Celeribacter indicus: one gene and its partner. The protein of the gene in region 1 interacts with the protein of each later gene in a pairwise test. Links are inferred from orthologs where the notes say so. Each region holds a gene or a part of one and is shown on either strand. Other genes may lie near its edges. The genes, in order: rpe and eno.

Region 1 (3,054 bases):
GGAAATGGCTCATGTTCTGGATCCCGATCTCCTCGGCGATCTCGGTGAGCGAATCCGGCGTGCCCTTGAGCTGGCGCGCGGCATAATCCATGCGCAGCCGGTTGACGTAATCCGACGGGGTCTGTCCGAGACAGGCCTGCATCGTGCGCGCGACATGGGCATGGGCCTTGCCGCACTGCGCGACGAGCCCCGCGGCGCCGTCGCGGAACACGGCCGGGCTCTCCACGGCGATCAGTGCGTCGGCGAGCCAGGGCGGGACCTTCGCCGCCTCCCCGCGCGCCTCGCTGGCGAGTTCCGCGATGAGCGGAAGCAGGAAGGCCTCGAGATAGAGCGCGCTGCGCGGCGCCGCCTCGAGCGCCTTGGCCGAGCTCGACAGGCGCGAGAGGTGGCGGATGTCGCGGTGGAACTGCACCGGCGCGTTTCCGGCGGCGGGGAAATAGCTGGAGATCTCCGGAAACCGCGCGACGAGGGAGGCGATGCGCTCCGGCCGGATGACGATGTTGACGATATGGCTTTCCTCGCCCACGCCCTGAAGCCCGTGCGGCAGGCCGGGCGAGAGAAAGACCACATCGCCCTCCGACAGGGACATACGCCCGCCTTCGGTCACGAGCCGCGCGCGGCCGTTGTGCAGCCAGAAGATCTCGTAATAGTCTTGGTCGTGCAGCGCCTTCGGACGGGCACGCGAGAGCACCGAGCGGGAGAAATGGAATTCTTCGCCGGGCGCCAGGATCTCGGATTGAAACAGAGTGGCGGCTGTCATGGCGCGAAGCTATCATAGCGCTCCGCCTTCATCGCGGGAAATTACGCAGTTGCGGCGTCATTTCGCCCATGTCCCGCGCCCCCTGCCGCATTCCCGTGCAGACCGCAGCGCGTGACAGGGTGACGCAAAACGGCTAAGGCCTCCGGGCAGAGCACAGAGCCCGAGGAATCGCCCGATGACCGCCCAGATATTCGACCGTTCGATCAAGATCGCCCCCTCCATCCTCTCCGCCGATTTCGCCGCTTTCGGACAGGAAATCGAGGCCATCGAGGCGCAGGGGGCCGATTGGGTGCATGTCGACGTGATGGACGGGCATTTCGTGCCCAACCTCACCTTCGGCCCGGCGATGTGCAAGGCGATCCGCCCGCATATCACCACGGTGATGGACGTCCACCTGATGATCTCGCCGGTCGATCCCTATATCGAGGCCTTTGCGGAGGCGGGCGCCGATATCATCACCGCCCATGTCGAGGCCGGGCCGCATATCCACCGCACGCTCCAGGCGATCCGGGGCGCGGGGGCGAAGGCGGGTGTGGCGCTCAATCCCGGTACGCCGGCCGAGCATGTCGCGCATCTGCTGGACATGATCGACCTCGTCTGCGTGATGACCGTGAACCCCGGCTTCGGCGGGCAGAAATTCATTCATTCCCAGGTGGAAAAGGTGCGCCGCCTGCGCGAGATGATCGGCGACCGTCCGGTCCACATCGAGGTGGACGGCGGCGTCGATCCCTCCACCGCGCCGCTCGTGGCGGCGGCCGGGGCGGATGCGCTCGTCGCGGGCTCCGCAGTGTTCAAGGGCGGATCGGTCGGCGATCCCGCGCCCTACGGCCGCAACATCCGCGCCATCCGCGCCGCCGCCGAAGACGCGCGCTGAGCCGGCTCAGCCGGCGGTCACCGGCAGGATCATCGTCAGGTCGTCGCGGGCGGCGAGCGTGGCGACATCCGCCTCGTAGCGTTCCGTGACCGCGGCGAGCGCCGCCGCGTCCCAGCCGGGAATGTCGCAGACCGGATCGAGCACCTCCTCGAGGGCATATTTGTCGAGAAAGGCCAGCACCGTGCGCTCGTATTGCTCATCCGTGCGCGGCGGGTGAGCCTTGAGGAAGATCTCGAGCCGCGACAGCCCCTCGGGCTTCATCACCTGGCCGAGCGGGAGCAGGCTTTCGGTCGCCGGCGCCCCCTCCGGCAGGCCCGCGAGGCTGCGCAGGAGGCGCGGCCAGATCAGCGGCAGGTCTTCCTCGCACCACAGCGTCAGCGGCACCTTGGCGGGCAGGGCGGCGCGCAGGTCCACGACTGCCTCGAGCCAGCCGACCTCCGCCGGATCGGCCGCGCGCAGGAAGGCGTCGAGCGCGCCGCGCGCGGTCTTCGCCTCGATCGCCGTCTGGAGGAAATTCGCCGGATTGCGCAGCGCCATGCTGACCGAGAGGTCCTGGGAGGAAAACAGCTCGGCCACCGTGGCCGCATGGGAGGCGATGCCGGAATAGAGCCGCCCGCTCGTGCCCAGTGCCTCCGGCAGCGGCGAGGCCCAGTTGACGTCGAACAGGACCATCCGCTCGGCGCTCCGCCCCCCGAGTATCGTGGAGATCAGCTCCGCCTCTTCGGCGTCGATCGGGGGCAGCCCGTCGAGCCGGTCGATGAGCGCGCGCACCGCCTGCCGGTAGACCCGCCGCACGGGTAGCGCCGTGCCGCTCTGTGCCGCATTCGTCCGCAACGCGTTGAAGACCTGCGTCGTCGTCGTGAAATATGCCCCGATATGCAGATGGACCTGCATCGCTTCTCCTGCCTCTCATGCGGCGCTCAATGCGCCGTCTCTCCGCGTTCTACCGTGAAGAAGAACGCCTCCTCCGGGTCGCGCGCGATCACCTCGTCCGGCACGCTCTCCGGTCCCGAAAGGAACACGTTCGCGCCGAAATGGCCGTGCAGCCGGCTCAGCTTTTCCATCCGCGCGCCGGTGAGCTCGGCATAGAAGGCCGCGTAGCTCTCCGTCGCGCGCAACGCGTCGATCTTCGCCCGGTGGGCGGCGACGCAGGCCTCGTGCATCGCGCGGATCTCCGGATCCGCGAGCAGCCGGTCGAATTCCGCCCGCGCGCGGGGGATCATGCGCTGGATCGAACGGTCCTCCTCGGCGTTGTTGTTCATGCGAAACCAGTAGGCCAATCCCTGATCGCGGTCGACATGGTTCACGCGCCCGCGGTCGCGTTTCACCAGAAAGCTCTCAGCCGAACGCACGGCGTAGTGGTTGAGTTGCACCATGTCATAGCCATAGGTCGAGGCATTCGACCGCCAGGCATTGCGGT
Region 2 (3,262 bases), 940 kb from region 1 along the record:
TGTTCTTCATCGCCACGGGCTGCGCCGTCATCTTCCTGATCTGGGCCCGCGCCAAGGGACAGGCGGTCTTCGTGCCGCGCAACTGGCGGCCCCTCGTGCTCCTGCGCGCGCTGACCGAGGCGGTGGCGACCGTCGCCTTCACCACCGCCCTGTCGCGCGCGGAAATCTCCATCGTCGGCGCCGTGTTCCAGTCGATGCCCCTCGCGGTCACGCTCGGCGCGGCGCTGTTTCTCGGCGAGCGCGTCGGCTGGCGGCGCTGGCTCGCCATCGCGGTCGGCTTCGCCGGCGTGCTCGTCATCATCCGCCCCGGCCTCGCGGGCTTCGATCCGCAGGTGCTCTGGGTGCTCGTCGCCGTCATCGCGGTGGCGACGCGCGACCTGATGACCCGCGTGATGGACGCCGCCGTGCCCTCGAGCGTGGTCTCCTTCCAGGCCTTCCTCGCGGTGATCCCCGCGACCCTGCTCAACCTCTGGCTTTCCGGCGACAGCGCCGTCACGCCCCAGGCCGCCGACCTGCTGAAGGTCGCGGGCGGCATCACCTTCGGCGTGCTGGGCTATGCGGCGATCGTGGCGGGGATGCGGCTCGGCGATGCCTCCGCCGTCACGCCGTTCCGCTACACCCGCCTCATCTTCACGATGATCGCGGGCGTCGTGGTCTTCGGCGAACGGCCGGACCTGCTCACCTGGCTCGGCTCCGCGCTCATCATCGCCTCCGGCCTCTACACCTTCCTGCGCGAACGCCAGCTCGCGCGGGCGCACCGGGCAGCGGCCGACACGGCGGCCGGACCGCGCGGCGCCTGATCCCCGCCGCGAAAAGCCGAAGCCCCGCACGATGTTAGCGCATGGCCTGTTGACCCTTGCGCCGCGCCTGCTATCACAACACGCGACTGGCCCGCAAACAGCGAAGGGACTTACGCATGAGCACCATCATCGACATCATCGGCCGCGAGATCCTCGACAGCCGCGGCAATCCGACGGTCGAAGTCGACGTCATCCTCGAGGACGGGACCATGGGCCGCGCCGCCGTCCCCTCCGGCGCCTCCACCGGCGCGCATGAGGCGGTGGAGAAGCGCGACGGCGACAAGGCGCGCTACCTCGGCAAGGGCGTGCTCGAAGCCGTGGCCGCCGTCAACGGCGAGATCGCCGAGGCGCTCGTGGGCATGGACGCGACCGAACAGGAAGCCATCGACGCGGCGATGATCGAACTCGACGGCACCGACAACAAGGGCCGGCTGGGCGCCAATGCCATCCTCGGCGTGTCGCTCGCCTGCGCCAAGGCCGCGGCCGATTACTCCGCCCTGCCGCTCTACCGCTATGTCGGCGGCTCCGCCGCGCGCGTCCTGCCGGTGCCGATGATGAACATCATCAACGGCGGCGAACATGCCGACAACCCGATCGACTTCCAGGAATTCATGATCATGCCGGTCTCCGCCACCAGCGTGCGGGAGGCGATCCGCATGGGCTCCGAAGTGTTCCACACGCTGAAGAAGGAACTGTCGGCCGCCGGCTACAACACCGGGATCGGGGATGAGGGCGGCTTCGCACCGAACATCAACTCCACGCGCGAAGCCCTTGATTTCGTCCTGAAATCCATCGAAAAGGCCGGCTACGCCCCCGGCGAGGATATCTATCTCGCGCTCGACTGCGCCTCGACCGAATATTACGAGGGCGGCAAGTACGAGATGACGGGCGAAGGCAAGTCCCTCACCTCGGAAGAAAACGCCGACTACCTCGTGGAGCTGTGCAACGATTACCCGATCATCTCGATCGAGGACGGCATGGCCGAGGACGACTGGGAGGGCTGGAAACTCCTGACCGAAAAGCTCGGCGACCGGGTGCAGCTCGTGGGCGACGACCTCTTCGTGACCAATCCGAAGCGCCTCTCCGACGGCATCGCGCAGGGCGTCGCGAATTCGATGCTCGTGAAGGTGAACCAGATCGGCACCCTGTCGGAGACGCTCCGCGCCGTCGACATGGCCCACCGTGCGCGCTACACCAATGTGATGAGCCACCGCTCCGGGGAGACCGAGGACGCGACCATCGCGGATCTCGCCGTTGCCACCAATTGCGGCCAGATCAAGACCGGCTCGATGTCCCGCTCCGACCGGATGGCGAAATACAACCAGCTGATCCGCATCGAGGAACAGCTCGGGGAAACCGCCGAATATGCCGGCCGCTCCATCCTGAGGACATGAGCGCAAACCTCTGGTTTCACAAGAGAAAGCCCTGCCTGTCCGGCGGGGCTTTTTGCGGCGCGCCGTCCCGGCTCACCGGCTCAGGAAATCCGTCAGCACGGCGTTGAACTCCTCCGCATGGCTCACGTTGCAGCCATGCGGCGCGCCCTCGATGACGTGCAGCCGGCTCCCCGCGATGGCGCGGTGGGTCCGCGCGCCCGACCCCTCGAGCGGCACGATCCCGTCGGCATCGCCATGCAGCACGAGGGTCGGCACCCTGACGTTCTGGAGATCGGCGCGGAAATCCGTGGTCCCGAAGGCCTCCATGCAATCGAGCGCCGCCTTCCGGTCCGATTGCCGGCTCAGCTCCACCGCCGTCTCCAGCTCCGCCTCCGGGACGGCCAGATCCTCGCCCGCCGTGTAGAACTTCCGCGCGAAATCCGCGAAGAAGGCGTCGCGGTCCTCCCGCAGATCCCGCTCCATCCCTTGCGCCTCCTCCTCGCTCAGCGGACCGTTCGGATTGTCCTCCGTCCGCATGAGATAGGGCGGCACGGCAGAGGCGAAGACGATGGAATGCAGCCGCGCGTTGCCCTCCGACCCGACATAACGCGCCACCTCGCCGCCGCCCATCGAGAAGCCGACCAGCGTCACGTCCTCGAGCTCCATCGCCTCCATCAGCCCGGCGAGATCGTCCGCGAGCGTGTCGTAATCATATCCGTCAAAGGGCTTGCCCGACCGGCCGAAGCCGCGGCGGTCATAGGCGACGACGCGAAAGCCGGCCTCCGCCAGCGCATCCACCTGCGGTGCCCAGGCCGCGGCGGACAGCGGCCAGCCGTGGATCAGCACGACGGGCCGCCCCGTCCCCTTCTGTTCGACATGCAGCTTCACGCCGTTGACCTCCACATCCGTCACGGAAAACGAACCATCCATCCCGGTTTCTCCTCTCTCCTGCTGCAACGGCTCCATCCGGCCTGTTGCATCGGGAGCCCATCTGTGCTCCCTGTTCCCGAACTCAACGGGGGCCGGACCGTCCTGTTCCTGTGACCAAGAAATCGTGAACGGCGATGCGACGGAGGCGCGGCAGATGAC

Evidence for each region.
Region 2: the proteins of rpe (region 1) and eno interact in binary tests that used the Escherichia coli proteins (3 or more experiments, as listed by UniProt). The link is inferred for Celeribacter indicus from one-to-one orthologs.

The regions. Positions count from the first base shown.
Region 1 is NZ_CP004393.1:787,919-790,972, forward strand. What follows is about bases 47-2,784. They hold rpe (ribulose-phosphate 3-epimerase), read left to right. Parts: upstream 47-935; coding sequence 936-1,634; downstream 1,635-2,784. Other genes in these bases: P73_RS04035 (helix-turn-helix domain-containing protein), read right to left, coding at 47-760; P73_RS04045 (hypothetical protein), read right to left, coding at 1,641-2,528; P73_RS04050 (glycosyltransferase family 2 protein), read right to left, coding at 2,555-2,784. In the rest of the region: more of P73_RS04035, read right to left, coding at 1-46; more of P73_RS04050, read right to left, coding at 2,785-3,054. UniProt on the Escherichia coli protein: Catalyzes the reversible epimerization of D-ribulose 5-phosphate to D-xylulose 5-phosphate.
Region 2 is NZ_CP004393.1:1,724,732-1,727,993, reverse strand. The notes cover bases 110-3,055. They hold eno (phosphopyruvate hydratase), read left to right. Parts: upstream 110-916; coding sequence 917-2,194; downstream 2,195-3,055. Other genes in these bases: P73_RS08700 (alpha/beta fold hydrolase), read right to left, coding at 2,267-3,055; P73_RS08710 (DMT family transporter), read left to right, coding at 110-800. Also shown: more of P73_RS08710, read left to right, coding at 1-109; more of P73_RS08700, read right to left, coding at 3,056-3,103; P73_RS08695 (GNAT family N-acetyltransferase), read left to right, coding at 3,258-3,262. UniProt on the Escherichia coli protein: Catalyzes the reversible conversion of 2-phosphoglycerate (2-PG) into phosphoenolpyruvate (PEP). It is essential for the degradation of carbohydrates via glycolysis.